DNA from 2 places in the Streptomyces xiamenensis genome. Region 2 is predicted to be linked to the other one. Evidence: predicted binding sites of a transcription regulator. Region 2 holds the regulator's gene; the other holds the start of a gene.
What was found. Region 2 encodes HrcA, which represses chaperone genes, less so after heat shock. Its sites were predicted from a motif close to TTNGCACTCNGNNNNNCNGAGTGCNAA; they were not measured.
Positions count from the first base shown of each region.

Region 1: groL (chaperonin GroEL) is a predicted target of HrcA. The motif match lies at 1,696-1,722, and genes of this name have one in related genera.

Region 1 covers NZ_CP009922.3:3,422,930-3,426,337, forward strand. The annotation lists gene thrC (threonine synthase) at 1-594, shown strand, start outside; gene SXIM_RS15720 (MoaD/ThiS family protein) at 591-869, shown strand; gene SXIM_RS15725 (cold-shock protein) at 1,292-1,495, shown strand; gene groL (chaperonin GroEL) at 1,848-3,408, shown strand, end outside.
Region 2 covers NZ_CP009922.3:1,607,571-1,610,978, forward strand. The annotation lists gene dnaJ (molecular chaperone DnaJ) at 1-698, opposite strand, end outside; gene hrcA (heat-inducible transcriptional repressor HrcA) at 699-1,715, opposite strand; gene SXIM_RS07375 (MBL fold metallo-hydrolase) at 1,905-2,585, shown strand; gene SXIM_RS07380 (DUF3097 domain-containing protein) at 2,591-3,408, shown strand, end outside.

The DNA of each region.
Region 1 (3,408 bases), 1.8 Mb from region 2:
GGCTCCAAGACCCTGGCCTTCGAGATCGCCGAACAGCTGGGCTGGCGCATCCCCGACCAGCTGGTGATCCCGATCGCCTCCGGATCCCAGCTGACCAAGATCGACAAGGGGCTCAAGGAGCTGATCGCGACCGGCCTGGTCGAGGACCGGCCCTACAAGATCTTCGGTGCCCAGGCCGAGGGCTGCTCGCCGGTCTCCCAGGCGTTCAAGGCCGGGCACGACGTGGTGCGGCCGGTGAAGCCGGACACCATCGCCAAGTCCCTGGCGATCGGCAATCCGGCCGACGGCCCCTACGTCCTGGACATCGCCCGCCGCACCGGTGGCGCGGTCGAGGACGTGAACGACGCGCAGATCGTGGACGCCATCAAGCTGCTCGCCCGCACCGAGGGCATTTTCGCCGAAACGGCGGGCGGGGTGACGGTGGGCGTCACCCGCAAGCTGATCGAGACCGGGCAGCTGGACCCGGAACTGACGACGGTCGTACTGAATACCGGCGACGGCCTGAAGACCCTGGACGCGGTGGCGGCGACCACCGGTCCCACCGCCATCATCCGTCCGAATCTGGACGCTTTCCGAGAGGCCGGCCTCGCATGAGTGTGACTGTCCGAATCCCGACCATCCTGCGCACCTACACCGGCGGACGTTCCGAGGTGACCGCCGACGGTGGAACGCTGCGCGACGTCCTCGCCGACCTGGAGAAGAACCACCAGGGAATCGCCGCCCGGGTGCTCGACGACCAGGGCAAGCTGCGCCGTTTCGTGAATGTCTACGTCAATGACGACGACGTGCGCTTCGCCGAGGGCCTGGACACCCCGACGCCGGACGGAGCGGGCGTCTCCATCATCCCGGCGGTGGCCGGGGGCTGCTGACGACCGGTCGGCCCGGCCTGGTCACGCCCTGTCAGGTCTACACTTGATCACATCTTCAACAGCCGCCCCGAAGCTGTCCGCTTCGGGGCGGTTGGGCGTTTCCGGGGCGATAGAGTGAGTCCCGCGCGGGGACGGCCCATCCGATGCCGACCGCATATGAATTCGCGACACTTCTCGACGGAAACGCGCGGCAATTCACTGCACCAATTGCCGGATCTGCGCAATAAGGCGGGCGAGAAACATTCATCTTTCCTCTGTTTTGCGCAATTTGCCCGTTTGGGCGCTCCAATAATTCTCCGCTCAATGGCCTGTTGCACAGGGCGTCCGTCCAGATACATTCAGCGGCGGTCGACGCGTTCCGGTCTGACCCGGGCCCGCGAAGTGCGGTTCCGTGAAAGGGCCAGCAACATGGGGAGTTTGGAATGGCTCAGGGCACCGTCAAGTGGTTCAACGCGGAGAAGGGATACGGCTTCATCGCGGTAGACGGTGGTGCGGACGTGTTCGTCCACTACAGCGCGATTCAGATGGACGGATACCGCACCCTGGAAGAGGGGCAGCGGGTCGAGTTCGAGATCTCGCAGGGACAGAAGGGTCCTCAGGCCGACATGGTCCGGGTGACCGCCTGAACCGCCGACCGTACTACCACCGCAGCCGGCGAACCGGGGCCCGCATCCAGCGCACACCAGCGCGGGGATGCGGGCCCCGGCGCGTGCGCCCCCATCTCACCTGCGACAACGTGAGGGCGCCGGTGTCTGCCCGTCACTCCCCGACGACGCCCTGCGGGCGAACCGCTTGCACTCTCGGGGTGAGAGTGCTAATCATGGCGTTAGCACTCTGAGGGTGAGAGTGACAGCAGAGACCGGTTCGGTGAGGTCGTGAGCCAGGCGGGGCAAGGAACCGCAGGGTGTACGGCCGTCCGTCGCGGGCGCCGGCGCGGTCCTGGAGCATCCACCCCTGTATATGGGAGGACCCCTTCACATGGCCAAGATCATCGCGTTCAACGAGGAGGCGCGGCGCGGCCTTGAGCGCGGGATGAACCAGCTCGCCGACGCCGTCAAGGTCACGCTCGGTCCCAAGGGCCGCAACGTCGTTCTGGAGAAGAAGTGGGGCGCCCCCACCATCACCAACGACGGTGTCTCGATCGCCAAGGAGATCGAGCTGGAGGACTCCTACGAGAAGATCGGCGCCGAGCTGGTCAAGGAGGTCGCCAAGAAGACCGACGACGTCGCGGGTGACGGTACGACCACCGCCACCGTGCTGGCTCAGGCCCTGGTCCGCGAAGGGCTGCGCAACGTCGCCGCCGGCGCCAACCCGATGGCCCTGAAGCGGGGCATCGAGGCCGCCGTCGAGAAGGTCTCCGAGGCGCTGCTCGGCCAGGCCAAGGAGGTCGAGACCAAGGAGCAGATCGCCTCCACCGCCTCCATCTCCGCCGGCGACACCCAGATCGGTGAGCTGATCGCCGAGGCCATGGACAAGGTCGGCAAGGAAGGCGTCATCACCGTCGAGGAGTCGCAGACCTTCGGGCTCGAGCTCGAGCTCACCGAGGGCATGCGCTTCGACAAGGGCTACATCTCCGCCTACTTCGCCACCGACATGGAGCGGATGGAGGCCGAGCTCGAGGACCCCTACATCCTCATCGTCAACTCCAAGGTCAGCAACGTGAAGGACCTCCTTCCGCTGCTGGAGAAGGTCATGCAGGCCGGCAAGCCGCTGCTGATCATCGCCGAGGACGTCGAGGGCGAGGCCCTGTCCACGCTGGTCGTCAACAAGATCCGTGGCACCTTCAAGTCCGTCGCGGTCAAGGCGCCCGGCTTCGGTGACCGCCGCAAGGCCATGCTGACCGACATCGCCATCCTCACCGGTGGCCAGGTCATCTCCGAGGAGGTCGGCCTCAAGCTGGAGACCGCGGGCCTCGACCTGCTGGGCCGTGCGCGCAAGGTCGTCATCACCAAGGACGAGACCACCATCGTCGACGGTGCCGGTGACAGCGACCAGGTCCAGGGCCGCGTCAACCAGATCCGTGCCGAGATCGAGAACTCCGACTCGGACTACGACCGCGAGAAGCTCCAGGAGCGCCTCGCGAAGCTGGCCGGTGGCGTGGCCGTCATCAAGGCCGGTGCCGCCACCGAGGTGGAGCTGAAGGAGCGCAAGCACCGCATCGAGGACGCGGTGCGCAACGCGAAGGCCGCCGTCGAGGAGGGCATCGTCGCCGGCGGTGGCGTGGCCCTGCTCCAGGCCGCCTCCGCGCTGGACAAGCTGGACCTGGAGGGTGACGAGGCGACCGGTGCCGCCGCCGTCAAGCTCGCCCTGGAGGCCCCGCTGAAGCAGATCGCGGTCAACGCCGGCCTTGAGGGCGGCGTCGTGGTCGAGAAGGTCCGCAACCTGCCGCAGGGTCACGGCCTCAACGCCGCGACCGGCGAGTACGTCGACCTGCTGGCCGCCGGGATCCCCGACCCCACCAAGGTCACCCGCTCCGCGCTGCAGAATGCCGCCTCCATCGCGGCGCTGTTCCTCACCACCGAGGCCGTCATCGCGGACA
Region 2 (3,408 bases):
GCCAGCTGGATGCGGGTGCCGTTGTCGACACCGGCCGGGATCTTCACCGTGAGCGTGCGCCGCGACCGTACCCGGCCGTCGCCCGCGCACTCGGGGCACGGGGTCGGGACGACCGTGCCGAAGCCCTGGCACTGCGGACACGGCCGCGAGGTCATGACCTGCCCCAGGAAGGAGCGGGTGACCTGCGAGACCTCGCCCCGGCCCCGGCACATGTCACACGTCTGAGCGGAGGTACCGGGCGCGGCGCCCTCACCGTTGCACGTGTTGCACACGGTGGCGGTGTCGACCTGGATCTCCTTGGTCGTGCCGAAGGCCGCCTCCTTGAGGTCGATCTCCAGCCGGATCATGGCGTCCTGGCCGCGCCGGGTGCGCGACTTCGGGCCCCGCTGCTGGGCGGTGCCGAAGAAGGCGTCCATGATGTCCGAGAAGTTCCCGAACCCGGCCGCCCCGCCGAATCCCGCAGCGCCCGCCCCGCCGCCGGGACCCATCGGGTCCCCGCCGAGGTCGTACATCTGTTTCTTCTGCGGGTCGGAGAGCACCTCGTAGGCGGTGTTGATCTCCTTGAACCGCTCCTGGGTCTTGGGGTCCGGATTCACATCCGGGTGCAGCTCCCTCGCCAGTCTGCGGAAGGCCTTCTTGATCTCGTCCTGTGAGGCATCACGCTGCACGCCCAGGATCGCGTAGTAGTCCGTCGCCACCTAATTCTCCGCGAGGATCTGTCCGACGTACCGTGCCACTGCGCGCACCGCTCCCATCGTTCCGGGGTAGTCCATGCGGGTCGGTCCGACCACGCCGAGTTTCGCGACCGCCTCGTTACCGGAACCGTAGCCGACCGCCACGACCGATGTGGAGGTCAGCCCCTCATGAGCGTTCTCATGCCCGATGCGCACGGTCATACCCGTGTCCTTGGCCTCGCCGAGCAGCCGGAGCAGCACCACGTGCTCCTCCAGCGCCTCCAGCACCGGCCGGATCGTCAGCGGGAAGTCCTGGCCGAACCGGGTCAGATTGGCGGTGCCGCCGATGACCAGGCGTTCCTCGGTCTCCTCGACCAGGGTTTCCAGCAGGGTGGACAGCACCGTGGACACCGTGCCCCGGTCCTCACTGTCGAAGGACTCGGGCAGGTCCTGCACCAGCCGGGGCACCTCGGCGAAGCGCTCGCCCACGATCCGGCTGTTCAGCCGGGCCCGCAGGTCGGCCAGCGAGGTCTCCCCGAACGGCGCGGGGCAGTCCACCATGCGCTGCTCGACCCGCCCGGTGTCGGTGATCAGCACCAGCATCACCCGGGCCGGGGCCAGCGAGAGCAGTTCGACGTGCCGCACCGTGGAGCGGCTCAGCGAGGGGTACTGCACCACGGCGACCTGCCGGGTGAGCGTGGCCAGCAGCCGCACCGTACGGCCCACGACGTCGTCGAGGTCGACGGCGCCCTCCAGGAAGCTGGAGATGGCGCGCCGCTCGGCGGTGGTCAGCGGCTTGACGTCGGCGAGCTTGTCGACGAACAGCCGGTAGCCCTTGTCGGTGGGCACCCGTCCGGCGCTGGTGTGGGGCTGGGCGATGTAGCCCTCCTCCTCCAGCGCCGCCATGTCGTTGCGCACCGTCGCCGGGGACACCTGGAGGTTGTGCCGCTCCGTCAGCGCCTTGGAACCCACCGGCTCCTCGGTGCCGACATAGTCCTGGACGATGGCCCGCAGCACTTCCAGTCTGCGTTCACTGAGCATGCAGCGACACCTCCCGTCCGGCCGCATTCCCGTCAGTACCGTCCTGGCACTCATCCACTCCGAGTGCCAATCCCTGGTCCAGTGTACGGCCGGGTAGCAAGGCCAGGGAAAGCGCGACCGCCCGACGGTATCGCGGGAGTAGCCCCGTAAGGCAGAGCATGCCCCGCTCCGTGACGTTAACTTCGCACTGTGGAGACCTCTTGGGAAGAGCTTGCCCCGGGCGTACTGCGGATCCGGCTGCCCGGCTGGGACGAGACGGTGGGCGCGATCGCGGGCGCGCGCGGGGTGCTGCTGGTGGACGCGGGCCCCTCCCCGGACGCGGCCGGGGCGATCCGGGCGGAGCTGCGCGGCCTGCTGGGACTGCCGGTGCGCTGGGTGGTGCTGACCCATCCGCACTTCGATCACGTCCTCGGGGCCGGCGGTTACCCCGGGGCACGGGTGTACGGGGAGCTGGGCGATCCGGCGGAGCTGGCGGCGGACGCGGTACGGCACGGGATGCCGGAGGCGGAGGCGGCGCAGGGCGCGGCGGCGCTGGCGGAGGTACGGACTCAGCCGGTGGAATCGCGGCTGTCTCTGTACCTGGGGGGCGGGCGCACCGTGTCGGTGGCGCGGCTGGGCCCCGCGCACACCCCCCACGACATGGTGGTGAAGGTGGACGACATCGTCTTCTGCGGCGACCTGGTGGAGGAGTCGGGCGAGCCGCAGGCCGGGCCCGACGCCGACCCGGCCGCCTGGCCCGCCGCGCTGGACCGGCTGCTGGAGCTGGGCGGCCCGCGGGCCCGGTACGTTCCGGGGCACGGCGCGGTGGTGGACGCCGCGTTCGTACGCGCCCAGCGCGCCTTTCTCGCCGCACGCGCCGGGGCACAATGACGGCCATGCGCAGCAGAGAGTACGGCCCCGACCTGACCCCGCCGTGGAAGCGGTCCGCCCCCGTCCCCGAGGTGCCGGCCGAGCCCGGTCTCGTGGTGGAGGAGGCCGGCACCGGGTACTGCGGGGCGGTGATCCGCTGCGAGAAGACGGCGCAGGGGCCGACGGTGACGCTGGAGGACCGGTTCGGCAAGCGGCGGGTGTTCCCGCTGGAGCCGCGCGGCTTCCTGCTGGAGGGCAATCCGGTGACGCTGACCCTGCCCAGGCCGGCCGGCTCCCGTCCCGCGTCGGGGCCGGCGCGGACCGCCTCCGGCTCGGTGGCGGTCCCCGGGGCGCGGGCCCGGGTGGCGCGCGCCGGGCGGATCTATGTGGAGGGGCGCCACGACGCGGAGCTGGTGGAGAAGGTCTGGGGCGATGACCTGCGGATCGAGGGGGTGGTCGTCGAGTATCTGGAGGGCATCGACGACCTCCCGGCGATCGTCCGGGAGTTCGGGCCGAGTGCCGACGCCCGGCTCGGGGTGCTGGTGGACCATCTGGTGCCGGGGTCCAAGGAGTCCCGGATCGCGGCCAGCGTGACGGACCCGAACGTGCTGATCGTGGGCCACCCGTTCATCGACATCTGGGAGGCGGTCAAGCCGTCCTCGGTGGGCATCGCCGCCTGGCCGCGGGTGCCGCGCGGCCAGGACTGGAAGACGGGGGTGTGCCGCGCCCTGGGCTGGCCGGCCAACACCGGCGCCGCCTGGCAGCACATCCTGGGGAAGGTGCACAGCTTCCGCGACCTGGAGCCCACCCTGCTGGGCCCGGTGGAACACCTGATCGACCACGT